Regions from separate parts of the Neorhizobium sp. PAMB6630 genome, predicted to be linked through region 1. Evidence: predicted binding sites of a transcription regulator. Region 1 holds the regulator's gene; the other holds the start of a gene.

Region 1 (7,719 bases):
GTGTCGATCAACTCGGCCGAAGGCGGCGACAGCCACTCGGCGGAAGCCGTGCGCCACCGCATCCGTCTCCTCATTGAAAAGGAGAGCCCGGATGCCGTCTTGTCCGACGATGATATCGTCATCAGCCTCAAGAACGGTGGCGTGGAGCTTGCCCGGCGCACGGTCGCCAAGTACCGGGAAGCCATGAACATTCCCTCCTCCGTGCAGCGACGGCGCGAAAAACGTGCCCGCGCAAAGCTTGCCGCCTGCTGATCACGGCTCTTCACGATTTGACCGCCCGATAAGGCAGGTGCGTGCGCGCCATACGCCGGCGTTGCCCCTGCTGGCCATCTCCCGCTGCCGGACACGCCGAGCCAAAGCGTTGACTTTCAGGGCGTGCGCCGCTAGAAGCGCGCCGCACCGGCAATTCAGGTCAGGGTCGCCCCGAAGGTAACGCTTGATAAAGGGCAATCGAGATTGAAATCGGCTTAGCCATGCGAGAGACGCTTGGATGAGTGGACCGCTTGACGTAGACTGGCAACGCAAGTCACGACAAGAAGGAAAGAATTCCATGAGTGTGCGTGTATCCGGAAAGCATATGGAAATCGGCGAGACGTTCAGAAAACGGATCGAGGACCATATCGGGGAGGCGGTTACAAAGTATTTTGACGGAGGCTATTCGGGGCAGGTGATCGTTGAGAAATCCGGCTCCCGTTTTGCAACGGACTGCAAGCTGCACCTCGATACCGGGGTCGTGCTGCATGCCGCAGGCGAGGCCAACGATCCGCAGATAAGCTTCGACGCAGCGGCCGTGCGCATTGAAAAGCGCATCCGCCGCTACAAGCGCAAGCTGCGCGATCACCATGCTGGCGAAAGCCAGAACGGTTACGCGGAAATCTCCTACACGGTGATGGACAGCGTGCCGGATGAGGCAGACGAAGTGCCTGAGGATTTTGCGCCAACCATCGTGGCGGAAAGCTCCAAGCCTCTGAGGACCATGACCGTCGCAAGCGCTGTCATGGCGCTCGACATGACTGACGAACCGGTGCTGTTTTTCCAGAACCCGGGCAAGCAGTTGAACATTGTTTACCGCCGCAACGACGGCAATATTGGTTGGATCGACGCCGCCAGTATCAAGGGATAGCCTGACGGGAGTGCCTTCGGGCACTCCCAATCCCCCTCGGGGGCAGAAGGATGAAAAGAATGGCGTTGGCAGACCTGTTGCAACAAGATGCGATCCTCCCGGCCCTGAAGGTGAATTCCAAGAAGCAATTGCTGCAGGAACTGGCGCTCAGGGCCTCCAAGCTGACCGGCGTGCCGGAGCGGGAAATCTTCGACGTCATCTTGCAGCGCGAGCGGCTGGGCTCTACCGGCGTTGGACACGGCATTGCCATTCCGCACGGCAAGCTCGGTACGATCGGCTCCATAAAGGGCCTGTTTGCCCGTCTGGAAACGCCTGTCGATTTCGAGGCACTGGACGATGAACCGGTCGATCTGGTGTTCCTGTTGCTCGCCCCTGAAGGTGCTGGCGCCGATCACCTGAAGGCGCTGTCCCGCATCGCCCGCGTGTTGCGTGACCAGGAACTGGTCGCCAAATTGCGCGCCACCGATTCGGCCTCCGCGATCTACGCCTTCCTCAACGAAGAACAGGCCTCGAACGCCGCCTGATTTTTGTCGCCCTGCCTGCGGCCGCTGGCCGCACCGTGCGAACCCCAAGCCTTCACCCACACAAAAAAGGCCCGCCTCCTTATCGGAAACGGGCCTCTTGTTCGTGCGAGATGATGGCGATCAGTTGGTTTCGCCAGCAGCTGCCGCTGCGTCACCGGTTTCCACCGCCTTCGGGCCGCCCTTGGAGACGCCCACCATCGCCGGGCGCAGCACGCGCTCACCGATGACGTAACCGGCCTGCACCACCTGCATCACGGTGTTGTTGGCAACGGTCGTGTTGGGGATCTCGAACATCGCCTGATGGAAGTTCGGATCGAATTTCTGGCCTTCCGGCTCGATTTTTTTCACGCCGTGGCGCTCCAGCGCCGAGAGCATGGCGCGCTCGGTCATGTCGACGCCTTCGATCAGCGCCTTCAGGCCCGCATCGCCGGTTTCCTTCGTCTCATCAGGAATGGAATCGAGCGCCCGGCGCAGATTGTCGGACACGGCCAGCATGTCGCGGGCAAAGGCCGTCACGGCATAGGACTTGGCGTCCTTGATCTCGCGGTCGGTGCGTCGGCGCAGGTTGTCCATCTCGGCGGCCAGCCGCAGGAAGCGGTCGCGCAGCTCGGCATTCTCAGCCTTCAGGGTTTCGATCGGATCGGGCGCCTGCGCTTCGGTGTTCTCCGTCGCGCTCTCGTCCAGCGCCGCAGCCACGGCTTCGGCCGTGTTCTCGTTCGCTGTTGCGTCAGGTCCGTTTTTGGTCGTCTCGTCGGTCATGACGTTCTCCGGTAGAGGGTTGGGATTTGTGCCCGATATCGAGGTTTGCGCCTCAAAAATCAAGACGCAAGGCCGATTAAGCGCAAGGAGAGCGACATGGGCGTGAAGGCGGTCAGAGCGGCTTGCGCGTCAACCGGGCCAGAAGCTGGGCGGTATAGTCCACCATGGGGACAATACGGGAATAATTCAGCCGCGTCGGGCCGATGACGCCGACGGCCCCGACGATACGGTCTTCCTCGTCGCGGTAGGGGGCGACGATCAGCGACGAGCCCGACAGCGAAAAAAGCTTGTTCTCAGAGCCGATGAAGATGCGCACGCCCGGCCCGCTCTCGGCCAGTTCGAGGATTTCGATCAGGCTGTCCTTCTTTTCGAGATCATCGAACAGAAGCCGCAACCGGTCGAGGTCTTCGGCACCACCAAGGCCTTCGAGCAGGTTTGCCCGGCCGCGCACGATGAGGCGGGTGGGTTTGCCCTCCTCGTTGTCTCCCGACCAGATGGCAAGCCCGCGCTGGACAAGATCCTGCGACAGGGCATCCAGCTCCGTCAGCACTTCGTCCTTCAGGCTTTTGAGCTGGGTGCGCAGTTCCGGCAGCGTCTGCCCGGCCAGATGCGCGTTCAGGAAATTGGCCGCTTCCGTCAGCTGCGAGGAGGTCACGCCGGCTGGAAGCTCGATGATGCGGTTTTCCACCTGGTTATGCTCGCCAACCAGGATCGCAAGCGCCTTCGTTGGCTCAAGCCGGATGAACTCGACATGTTTCAGCACGGAATCGCTTTTGGCGGTAATCACGATACCGGCCCCGCGCGACACGCCAGAGAGCATGCGGGTTGCCTCGGTCATCAGGCTTTCCATCGGCTGGGCCCGGTCGACGGCGCGGATCTGCCGCTCGATATCGGCCTGTTCCTCGATGGAGAGATCGCCCACCTGCATGAAGGCATCGACGAAGAAACGAAGCCCCGTCTGTGTCGGCAGCCGGCCGGCACTGACATGCGGCGCATAGATAAGGCCAAGCTCTTCCAGATCGCTCATGACATTGCGCACGGAGGCGGGAGACAGCGACATCGGCAACAGCCGCGACAGGCTGCGCGAGCCAAGCGGTTCGCCGGTATCGAGATAACTTTCCACGATGCGGCGGAAGATCTCGCGCGAGCGGTCGTCCAGCAAGGCTGTGCTGCCTTGCCCTGAACCTGGTGTATGAACGCCCATCTGCCGCATGTCTTCCGATCAATGACTTTTCCATGACAAATATAATGTCTCTCTAGCCTTTGGCAAAACGGAATCCGCTTAGGTTGCCGCAAACAACCCTTTCGATACCGGGTTTTTCTTTGCAAAAGCGCGGGCAGCGCCTTAAGACGCCTGCACAGACCCTTCAGGAGAACCCCATGCGACCCTCAGGCAGAAAAACCGACCAGATGCGCAAAGTCAGTTTCGAGCGCAACGTTTCGAAACACGCGGAAGGCTCCTGCCTGGTGAAGTTCGGCGATACGCATGTTCTGTGCACCGCAAGCCTTGAAGAAAAGACGCCACCATGGCTGCGCAATTCCGGCAAGGGCTGGGTCACAGCCGAATACGGCATGCTGCCGCGCGCCACCGGCGACCGCATGAAGCGCGAAGCCGCAACCGGCAAGCAGGGCGGCCGCACGCAGGAAATCCAGCGCCTGATCGGCCGTTCGCTTCGCGCGGTGATCGATCTGGAGGCGCTCGGCGAAAAGCAGATCACGGTGGATTGCGACGTCATCCAGGCCGATGGCGGCACCCGCACCGCTGCCATCACCGGCGGCTTCATTGCGCTGCATGATTGCCTGAAGTGGATGGAAACGCGCCAGATGATCAAGCTCGATCGCGTGCTGAAGGATCATGTGGCCGCCATTTCCTGCGGCATCTTTGCCGGACAGCCGGTGATCGATCTCGATTACCTCGAAGACTCGGCTGCTGAAACCGACGCCAATTTCGTCATGACCGGCGCCGGCGGCATTGTCGAAGTGCAGGGCACGGCCGAAGGCAAGCCGTTTTCCCGCGAGGAACTGCTGAAGCTTCTCGATCTCGCCGCCGCCGGCACTGCCGAACTGGTGGCCCTGCAGAAACAGGCGATCGGCTGAACCGGAGGGCGCTGCAATGATCGAGGGCATTCTGGAAACGGCACTTTACGTGGATGATCTCGACGCGGCCGAGGCCTTTTATGGCGGCGTGCTGGGGCTTGAAAAGATCACCCGCGCCGAGAACAGGCATGTGTTTTATCGCTGCGGCCCCGGCGTTCTCCTGGTGTTCAACCGGGCAGAAACGGTAAAGCCGCCGCCGGAAGGTGCCCTACCGGTTCCCCCGCATGGCACGACCGGTGCGGGACACGCCTGTTTTCGCGTCGAGGAACGGGCGCTCGATCATGTGGTTGAAAACCTGATTGCATCAGGTATCGCCATCGAATCCGATTTTCACTGGCCGGGCGGCGCCCGCTCAATCTATTTCCGCGACCCCGCCGGCAACAGCCTGGAATGCGCAAGCCCTTCGCTCTGGAACATTCAATAGGACATCTGCGATGCGCAAGCTCGAGACCCGCACCATCGTCGTTGCCAGCCACAATGCCGGCAAGATCCGCGAAATCGCCGACCTGATCGGCCCCTTCGGCTTTTCGGCAAAATCCGCCGCGGAGTTGAACTTCGCCGAGCCGGACGAGACCGGCACGACATTCGAGGAAAACGCTGCGATCAAGGCGCTCGCTTCGGCCAAGGCCTCCGGCCTGCCTGCCCTCTCCGACGATAGCGGTCTCGTCATCGATGCACTGGATGGCGCCCCCGGCGTCTACACCGCCAACTGGGCAGAAACCGCCGATGGCACCCGCGATTTCCAGATGGCCATGCAGAAGGTGGAAACTGCGCTGGCAGACAAGGGCGCTGTCGCCCCCGAGCAGCGCACCGCCCGTTTCGTCAGCGTGCTCTGCCTTGCCTGGCCGGATGGCCACACGGAAATGTTCCGCGGCGAGGTGGAAGGCACGATCGCCTGGCCGCCCCGCGGCACGGCCGGTTTCGGCTACGATCCCCTCTTTCAACCGGAGGGGTTCGACACCACATTCGGTGAAATGAGCGCAGACGAAAAACATGGCTGGAAGCCGGGCGACGAACACGCCCTCTCCCACCGCGCCCGCGCCTTCAAGATCTTTGTCGAAACCTGCCTGGAAGGCTGACACACCCGTGCTGACCGACGCCCCTCTGCTGCCCGATACCGGCGAACCGGGCTTTGGTCTTTACGTCCACTGGCCGTTCTGCGCGGCAAAGTGTCCGTATTGCGATTTCAACAGCCATGTCCGCCACCAGCCGGTGGACCAGCCGCGTTTTGCAGCCGCCTTCCTCAAGGAAATGGACACGATGCGGGCGCTGTCTGGCCCGAAAACCGTGACGAGCATTTTTATGGGCGGCGGCACGCCCTCGCTGATGGACCCGAGGACGGTCGAAACCATTCTGGACGGCATCGCCGCGCGCTGGCATGTGCCCGCCGGCATCGAAGTCACCATGGAAGCAAACCCCTCGAGCGTCGAGGCGGATCGTTTTCGCGGCTATCGGGCAGCCGGCGTCAACCGCGTTTCGCTTGGCGTACAGGCCCTGAACGACCGCGACCTCAAATTTCTGGGCCGCTTGCATGATGTGGCCGACGCGTTGAAAGCCATCCGCCTGGCACGCGAAATCTTTCCGCGCATGAGTTTCGACCTCATCTACGCCCGCCCCGGCCAGACGGTGGAGGAGTGGGAGCGCGAGCTGAATGAGGCGGTGTCTTATGCCGTCGATCACCTGTCGCTCTACCAGCTGACCATCGAGGAAGGCACGCCGTTTTACGGGCTGCACAAGGCCGGCAAGCTGGTGGTGCCCGATGGCGACCAGTCGGCCGAGCTTTACGAGGCCACGCAACAGATCACCGAAGGGTTCGGCATGCCGGCCTATGAAGTGTCGAACCACGCAAAACCCGGCGCCGAAAGCCGCCACAACCTCACCTACTGGCGTTACGGCGATTATGCCGGCATCGGTCCCGGTGCCCACGGACGGCTGACGACGAGCGGCTCAAAGCTTGCAACGGCCACCGAACGCAAGCCGGAAGCCTGGCTGGACCGGGTGGAAGCCGAAGGCCACGGCATGGTGGACGAGGAAATGCTCGACTACCAGGCGCAGTCGGACGAGCTTCTGCTGATGGGCCTTCGCCTGCGCGAGGGCATCGATCTCGTGCGCTGGCGCGCGCTGTCCGGCCGCGACCTTGATCCCGCACGGGAAGAGTTTTTACTGGGACACGGGTTTCTTGAACGGCTCGGCAATTCGCGCATCCGCTGCACGCCCTCGGGCATGCTGATCCTCGATTCCGTCGTCGCCGATCTCGCCAGCTGACGAGGAGGAGGCTGGCTGCCGATCAGGCAGCCCGCTGCCGTTTCCCGACAAGACGGCGCCAGAGCCTGCCGTCAATGGCCGCAAGGCCGATCCCGATCAGAACGAGACCGACGAGATGGCGCAGCGCCAGCTGCTCGCCAAGCACCAGCGCGCTCAAGAGAATAGCGCTCGGCGGAATGAGGATGGTCACCAGCATCAAATTGGTGGCACCGGCGGTGGCAAGAATGCGGAAGAACAGCAGATAGGCAACAGCCGTGGAGAGCAGCGCAAGACCGAAAAGCGCTGCCCATGTTTCCATCCCGGCGGACGGCAGGGTCCAGGGCTTTTCGAAAAAGAGCGCCAAGGGCAGGAGCAGGATGGCAGACGTCGTCACCTGCCCTGCCGCCGGCATGATCGGCGCCAGCCCCATGCGCTTGAAGCGACGGCCAAAGAGACCCGCAAAAGCATAGGAGACAGCGGCCGCCAGCACCGCAAGTTCGCCGCCAAGATCGCCGCCGACATGGCCGAGCACGGAAGGCCCGATCATGGCGACGACCCCGGTTATGCCGATCACCACACCGGCGATGCGGTTGGCCGTCAACTTTTCATCCGCCGTCAGCCAATGGGCAATCAGAACGCCAAACAGCGGTGTCGTGGCGTTCAGGATCGCGGCAAGACCGCTTGCGATCTGCGTCTGGCCCCAGACGATCAGCGTGAACGGAATGGCGTTGTTCAAAAGTCCCATGCCGAAAAAGGAAAGCCACACGGTGCGCCCGCGCGGCACGGCAAGTCCGGAGAGTTTCACCACCAGCCAGAGCGCGACGGCGGCCAGCATCACGCGCGCCGTAACGATCGTCAGTGGCGGCCAGGCCTTCACCAGAATGCCGTTGAACAGGAAGGATCCGCCCCAGAGCAGCGACAGGGCGCCCAGCATCAGCCATTCCAGCCCGTTCATCTGTCTCTGCATGGTGT
Region 2 (7,719 bases), 470 kb from region 1:
GCCCTGCCGGGCATCTCCCCCACACGGGGGGAGATCAGCCGGAGGTATCCGCGCCATTCAGCATCTGGCGACAAAAGCTGGCTTTGTCTGCACAAGAATTTCAGACCCGATGCTATCGGCTCCAGCTGATCTCCCCCCGCGTGGGGGAGATGTCCGGCAGGACAGAGGGGGGCGAGCTTGCGCGACACCAATTTACAGTCGAGAGGGCGCGGCAATTCCCGTCTTCCCGTCCGCACGGGGAGCCGGAGCCGGCAGCCTCGGGTTCGACATTCTTGCGCAGACAACGCCAGCCGAAATCGCCCGATGGTGGATGGCGCAGATCCTTCCAGCTGATCTCCCCCCGTGTGGGGGAGATGTCCGGCAGGACAGAGAGGGGCGAGCTTGCGCGACACCAATTTACAGTCGAGAGGGCGCGGCAACTCCCGTCTTCCTGTCTGCACGGGGAGAAGGGTCCGCAGGACGCAGCCTGATGAGGGGCAATCCTCCAACAGGAGCCACCCCATGCCGCTAACCGACATGCCCGATTTCGCCGCCGCAATCCTCGAAGAGTTTGCCGCGCGCAATACCACGCGGGTGGATACGCCCGTCATCCAGCCGGCCGCACCGTTTCTCGACATGGCCGGGGAAGACCTGCGCCGGCGCATCTTTCTGACCGAAAACGAGCGCGGGGCAAGCCTTTGCCTTCGTCCGGAATTCACCATTCCCGTCTGCCTGCGCCACATCGAAACGGCCACCGGCACGCCAAAACGTTATGCCTATCTCGGCCAGGTGTTTCGCCAGCGCCGCGAAGGCGAAAGCGAGTTCTATCAGGCCGGCATCGAGGATCTGGGTGATCGCAATGCCGCAAGCGCCGATGCCCGCGTGGTGGTGGATGCGCTTTCGTGCCTCACAAAAATCCTGCCCGGCCGGGGCCTTGCCGTCACCATCGGTGATCAGGCGGTGTTCGAGGCTGTCGTCGCAGCGCTCGGCCTTCCCGCCGGCTGGCAAAAACGCCTCGTGCGCGCCTTTGGCCAGACGGATCTGCTGGAAGCGATGATTGCACGGCTTGCCCGCCCGCAGCCGGTTGCCGGCCTTTCGCCTGAGGTGGAAGCCCTGCTGGAAGCCGGCGATGAGGCAGCCCTAGTCGCCCATGTGGAGGCGGAGATGGAGCGCACCGGCTATTTGACCAATGCCAGCCGGTCGCCCTCGGAAATCGTGCGGCGGCTGAAGGAAAAGCGGCTGCTGGCCGGTGCGTCGCTCGACACAGCAAAACTCGATGCGCTGAAGGAATTTTTGTCGATCAACGTGTCGCTGCGTTATGCGCCGGGGGTGCTTGCCGATTTCGCCCGCTCCGCCGGCCTGCCGCTGGAACAGGCGATTGCCGGCTTCGATGCCCGCGTGGCCGCTTTTGCCAATGCCGGGGCGTCGCTTGCCGATATCACCTGGCGCGCCGCCTTCGGGCGTCCGCTCGATTATTATACCGGCCTCGTGTTCGAGATCACCGCGCGGGGCGATCATGACGTGCTGGCCGGCGGCGGGCGGTATGACCGCATGCTGACGCTGCTCGGCGCAAAAGACCATATCCCAGCCGTCGGCTTTGCCCTCTGGCTGGACCGCATCGAAAAGGCCAAGGGGGGCGCACGATGACCATTACCATCGGTCTTCCCTCCAAGGGCCGCATGAAGGACGATGCTTCTGCCATCTTCGCCCGCGCCGGCATGGTGATTTCTGCCATCGGCAATGAGCGCTCCTATCGTGGGCGCATCGAGGGCATGGAGGACGTGGAAATCGCTTTCCTCTCGGCCTCCGAAATTTCCCGGGAAATCGGCAATGGCACGGTGGATTTCGGCGTGACCGGCGAGGACCTGATCCGCGAGGAACTGTCCGACGCCGACCGTCGCATGGAAATTTCCGCCCGCCTCGGCTTTGGCCATGCGGATGTGGTGGTGGCGGTGCCGGACATCTGGCTCGACGTGGAAAACATGGCGGATCTCGGAGACGTCGCGGCCGATTTTCGCGCCCGCCACGGCCGTCGCCTTGCCATTGCCACCAAATACTGGCGCCTCACCCAGCAGCATTTTTCCGCCCAGCACGGCATCCAGCTTTATCGTATCGTCGAAAGTCTCGGCGCCACGGAAGGCGCACCGGCGGCCGGCCAGGCCGATATCATCGTCGATATCACCTCCACCGGTTCCACACTCGTCGCCAACCATCTCAAGGTGCTGTCGGACGGCGTGATTTTGCGCTCCGAAGCCTGTCTCGTGCGGGCGAAAAAGCCGGAGCATGAGGGCAATGCGACGGTTGCACGGATTGTCGAGGCGGTGCGCGGGGTTTTGTGAATGCTGTGCGGATGGTGTCGGCGTTGGTTGGCATTTGTGCCAGCCGCCCCCTCATCCGCCTGCCGGCACCTTCTCCCCGAGGGGAGAAGGGATTTTCTCGCCAGCGCTTCGGTTCCATCTCCCTTCTCCCCAGCGGGGAGAAGGTGGCGGCAGCCGGATGAGGGGGCGGCACTCGCTCCGCCCTCACCGAGATACCTCAAAATTCGCCATACGCAAAAAAACCCGCCGGATCGCTCCAGCGGGTTCTTTTTTGCCTTGGGGGCAGAAGATTAGCGAACAGCGAGTGCCGGTGCGGTGCCGCGGCGAGCGTCAACCGAGTAGGCGCCGGCGCCGACGGTGGCGAGCAGGATATAGGCGCCAGCCAGCGTAAAGTTCTTCATCATCATGATGCCGTTCAGCGTGTTGATCCAGCCGAGAGCGGCATCCGGCCAGCCGGGAACGGCAACGGTGCCCGAATGGAAAACGGCGCCGGTGAAGATGCAGAAGAGCGCCAGCGCCCAGCCGACGATTTTGACCTGGAAGCCGGCGAGAACGGCAAGGCCCGTCACCAGTTCAAACAGGCCGGCGAGATAGGAGAGCGCGGTTGCGGCGGGCAGCCCGGCACCGGCAATCATGCCGGCAGTGCCTGCCGGATCGGTCAGCTTGCCGAAACCGGACAGGATGAAGATGAAGGAGAGGAGGATGCGGGCGAGAAGCAGGATCGCATTGTTGGGGGTCGACATGGGAGGATCTCCGGGGGCAGGGCCACATGGGCCAATGAATTTCTGACGGGATATATGCGCCAGATTGTCGCGCCGCGAAAGATGAACAACCGAAGACGAATTGTTCGATATTGGTGAACGACAAGATGTGGCCGTTGCCCGTTCCTTTCGAGGCAGTGAGGCAACCTTTCGCGGGAGAGGCCGTTGAGAAGAACGCATTTGGACGCACAGCGTTTGATGCGTGCAGGAAGGAGATCCCATGAAGAAAATTCTAATCGGTGCTGTGGCGCTGACCCTATTGTGGACGGGCACCAGTTTTGCTCAGACTTATCGCACCGAAACCCGCGAGCAGCGGCAGCAGGAGCGGATTTATAAAGGCGCCGCACGAGGCCACCTGACGCCGCGCGAGCTACGCAATCTCGAACGCCAGCAGCATCGCATCGACCGCAATCAGGCGCGTGCTGCCCGCGATGGCTACATCACGCCAAAGGAAAGGCGTCGCCTGGAACGCCAGCAGGATCGCGCCTCGCGCAATATTCACCGCAAGCAGACCAATGGCCGCGGTTATTATTGAGGCATGATCTGAACGCAAAAAGGGCGCCGGTTTCCCGACGCCCTTCCGTAACTGAACCGGATGGCTCACATGCAAGACCCAAAGGGTCTTACATCATGTCCATGCCGCCCATTCCGCCCATGCCGCCCGGCATGCCGCCAGCCGATTCCTTCTTGGGAAGTTCGGCAATCATGGCTTCCGTGGTGATCAGCAGCGAAGCAACCGAAGCTGCGTTCTGCAGAGCCGTGCGGACAACCTTGACCGGGTCGACGATGCCCATGGCGATCATGTCGCCATATTCAGACGTCTGGGCGTTGTAGCCGAAGTTGTCGCTGTTGCCTTCGAGGATCTTGCCAACAACGATCGAGGCTTCGTCGCCTGCGTTTTCAGCAATCTGGCGAACCAGCGACTGCAGGGCGCGGCGAACGATGTTGATGCCGGCTTCCTGGTCGTCGTTTGCACCCTTGACGGTGATCTTCGTGGAAGAACGCAGCAGAGCAGTGCCGCCGCCGGGGACGATGCCTTCCTGAACGGCAGCGCGCGTTGCGTTGAGCGCATCGTCGATGCGGTCCTTGCGTTCCTTGACTTCGATTTCCGTCGAGCCGCCAACGCGGATCACGGCAACGCCGCCAGCAAGCTTTGCAAGACGTTCCTGCAGCTTTTCGCGGTCGTAGTCCGAAGAAGTTTCTTCGATCTGCGCCTTGATCTGGGCAACGCGGCCTTCGATGTCGGTCTTTGCACCGGCGCCATCAACGATGGTGGTGTTTTCCTTGGTGATGGAAACCTTCTTCGCACGGCCGAGCATGTCAAGCGTGACAGACTCGAGCTTGATGCCGAGGTCTTCCGAAATCACGGTACCACCGGTCAGGATCGCGATGTCTTCCAGCATGGCCTTGCGGCGATCGCCGAAGCCCGGAGCCTTGACAGCAGCAATCTTCAGGCCGCCACGCAGCTTGTTGACGACCAGCGTTGCAAGAGCTTCGCCTTCAACGTCTTCAGCGATGATGACGAGCGGCTTGCCGGTCTGAACGACAGCTTCGAGAACAGGCAGCATGGCCTGGAGGTTCGAAAGCTTCTTCTCGTGCAGGAGAACGTAGGCGTCTTCCAGGTCAGCAACCATCTTTTCAGGGTTGGTGACGAAGTAAGGCGACAGGTAACCGCGGTCGAACTGCATGCCTTCGACGACTTCGAGTTCGGTTTCGGCGGTCTTGGCTTCTTCGACGGTGATAACACCTTCGTTGCCGACCTTCTGCATGGCTTCAGCAATGTCACGGCCAACCTGTGCGTCGCCGTTTGCCGAAATCGTGCCAACCTGGGCAACTTCTTCAGACGTGGAGATCTTCTTGGCCTTGGCCTGGAGATCCTTCACGACTTCAGCAACAGCCAGATCGATACCGCGCTTCAGGTCCATCGGGTTCATGCCGGCAGCAACAGCCTTGTTGCCTTCGCGAACAATCGCCTGGGCCAGAACCGTTGCCGTCGTGGTGCCGTCACCAGCGATGTCGTTGGTCTTGGAAGCCACTTCGCGCACCATCTGGGCGCCCATGTTCTCGAACTTGTCTTCGAGCTCGATTTCCTTGGCGACCGATACGCCGTCCTTGGTGATGCGCGGTGCGCCGAAGGACTTGTCGATGATGACGTTACGACCCTTCGGGCCGAGCGTTACCTTCACTGCGTCTGCGAGGATGTCGACGCCGCGCAGCATCTTTTCGCGCGCAGTGCGGCCGAACTTGATTTCTTTAGCTGCCATGTTCAAAACTCCCGGGCATCACGCCCTTTGGTTGATTTGATAATTCGGATGGAAAGATCGGACTGAGATCAGCCGATGATGCCCATGATGTCGGCTTCCTTCATGATCAGAAGGTCTTCGCCGTCGAGCTTTACTTCCGTGCCCGACCACTTGCCGAACAGAACGCGATCGCCAACCTTGACGTCGAGTGCAACGATCTTGCCGCTGTCATCGCGAGCGCCGGAGCCGACGGCGACGATTTCGCCTTCCTGCGGCTTTTCCTTGGCGGTATCGGGAATGATGATGCCACCCTTGGTCTTGGCTTCGGATTCAACGCGACGAACGACGACGCGGTCGTGAAGCGGGCGGAAATTGGTGCTTGCCATTGTCTAATCCCTCGATCAAATGACCTTTACGGGCTTTGAGGAGGCCCGTGTCCCTGTTGCTAGCACTCACCTGTTGGGAGTGCTAACGACCCCGAGATAAGACCGGTGCTGTGATGAGTCAAGAACGGGCCTCTAAAAAATCTGCGCCTTTCTCAGCGCCGTCACACGCTTTGCCTGTTCATTGCGGCGGAGTGGTGTCGTGAGCGTCGCGACGCCCGATCCGGCAGGCGCGGCAGGCATCTCCGCCGACGGTGCGACACCCAAACCGTCCCTGAAGGAATTGACGCTGGTTTTTGCCCGCATCGGCTGTCTGGGCTTTGGCGGGCCGGCCGGCCAGATCGCCATGATGCACCGGGCAATCGTGGACGAGCGCCGCTGGCTGTCGGAAGACCGTTTTCTGCACGCGCTTAACTATTGCATGCTTCTGCCGGGGCCGGAGGCGCAGCAGCTGGCCACCTATGCCGGCTGGCTTTTACATGGCGTGCGCGGCGGCATTATTGCCGGCCTGCTCTTCGTGCTGCCCGGCCTTTTCGTCATCATCGGGCTCTCCACCGCCTACGGGCTTTATCAGGATGCCGGCTGGCTTGCCGGCCTGTTTTTTGGGCTGAAGGCCGCCGTCCTGTCTGTCGTGGTGGAGGCGGTGATCCGGCTTGCCAGGAAAACACTGAAGACCGCTTTTCTGCGGGTGCTGGCGGCGCTGGCATTTCTGGCGCTTTTCGTGCTGGCCCTGCCGTTTCCGCTGGTCATTCTTCTCGCAGCCCTTGCCGGATATTTTCGCGCCCGCCGTGTCAGCGCACCCGATGCGCTGACGGTCTCCGAACCGCGTGACACCGCGCCGGTTCTCGCGCGCCCGCCGCTTGTGCGCTCGCTCGCTCTGCTATTGTTCTGGGTCGGCGTCTGGCAGTTGCCGCTTCTCGTCCTCTCCTTCATCGCCGGCGCCGAAAGCATGGCGGTGATGTTTACCTTCTTCTCGAAGATGGCGCTTGTGACCTTCGGTGGCGCCTATGCGGTTCTGGCCTATGTGGCGCAGGTGGCGGTTGAGAATTACGGCTGGCTCAGGCCCGGCGAAATGCTGGATGGGCTTGCGCTGGCCGAGACGACGCCGGGGCCGCTGGTGCTCGTTCTCTCCTATGTCGGTTATCTCGTCGGCTTTCGCACCGTGCCGGGGCTCGATCCCGTGGTGGCCGGCATCATCGGTGCGCTGTTGACGGCCTGGGCCACGTTCGTGCCAAGCTTCATCTGGATCTTTGCCGGCGCGCCTTATATCGAGCGCCTGCGCGGCAATATCGCCATATCCGCGGCGCTCTCCGCCATCACCGCTGCCGTGGTCGGCGTCATCCTCAACCTTGCCATCTGGTTCGGCCTGCATGTGCTGTTTGCGAAAGTGGACCGCATCGCCTTCCTCCCCAGCTGGCAGGGTGCGGGGGCGCCCGGCGTCTGGTGGCCGCAGCCGGCCTCGCTCGATGCAGCAGCGCTCGCGCTTTTTGCGCTCTCGGCCTTCCTGCTGCTCAGGGTCCGGCTCGGCATGGTTAAGGTGCTTGGCCTTTGCGCCACGCTCGGCCTTTTCTGGCGCCTTTCCGGCTTCTGAGGCTTCTGTCCGAGTTGGCGACCGGGGCTCAAGGCAAGGGCTGAATGGCGCGGCCCGCCTAAAACTCCTTGCCATCGGGCCGGAGCTTTGCCATGTCAGCGCCAGTTTCTTGCAACGCATCAGGGTGACCATGGCAGACCGCATCAAGAACCTCAGCGCGATCACCGCTGGCTACGATCTCGTGCTTTCGGATGTCTGGGGTGTGCTGCACGATGGCATCACGGCGTTTCCTGCCGCCTGCGAAGCGCTGGCGGCGGCGCGCAAGGCAGGCCTTGCCGTTGTTCTCATCACCAATTCGCCGCGTCCGGCTCCCGGCGTCATCGACCAGCTGCGCGTACTCGGCGTGCCGGATGAAGCTTATGACCGGATCGTGACCTCGGGCGATGTGACCCGCGCGCTGATTGCCGAAGGCCCGAAGAAGGTTTTCCTGCTCGGTCCGGAGCG

The links. Region 1 encodes HrcA, which represses chaperone genes, less so after heat shock. Its sites were predicted from a motif close to GTTAGCACTCNCNNNNNGNGAGTGCTAAC; they were not measured.
Region 2: groES (co-chaperone GroES) is a predicted target of HrcA. The motif match lies at 5,746-5,774, and genes of this name have one in related genera.

What each region holds. Positions count from the first base shown of each region.
Region 1 covers NZ_CM177836.1:3,532,508-3,540,226, forward strand. Annotated here, with positions in the region: gene rpoN (RNA polymerase factor sigma-54) at 1-252, shown strand, start outside; gene hpf (ribosome hibernation-promoting factor, HPF/YfiA family) at 551-1,123, shown strand; gene ptsN (PTS IIA-like nitrogen regulatory protein PtsN) at 1,183-1,647, shown strand; gene grpE (nucleotide exchange factor GrpE) at 1,768-2,406, opposite strand; gene hrcA (heat-inducible transcriptional repressor HrcA) at 2,519-3,610, opposite strand; gene rph (ribonuclease PH) at 3,787-4,503, shown strand; gene AC4CWF_RS16855 (VOC family protein) at 4,520-4,927, shown strand; gene rdgB (RdgB/HAM1 family non-canonical purine NTP pyrophosphatase) at 4,938-5,582, shown strand; gene hemW (radical SAM family heme chaperone HemW) at 5,590-6,768, shown strand; gene AC4CWF_RS16870 (DMT family transporter) at 6,791-7,714, opposite strand.
Region 2 covers NZ_CM177836.1:3,059,672-3,067,390, reverse strand. Annotated here, with positions in the region: gene AC4CWF_RS14730 (ATP phosphoribosyltransferase regulatory subunit) at 502-1,626, shown strand; gene hisG (ATP phosphoribosyltransferase) at 1,623-2,318, shown strand; gene AC4CWF_RS14720 (DoxX family protein) at 2,588-3,040, opposite strand; gene AC4CWF_RS14715 (hypothetical protein) at 3,279-3,593, shown strand; gene groL (chaperonin GroEL) at 3,682-5,322, opposite strand; gene groES (co-chaperone GroES) at 5,391-5,687, opposite strand; gene chrA (chromate efflux transporter) at 5,887-7,275, shown strand; gene AC4CWF_RS14695 (TIGR01459 family HAD-type hydrolase) at 7,406-7,719, shown strand, end outside.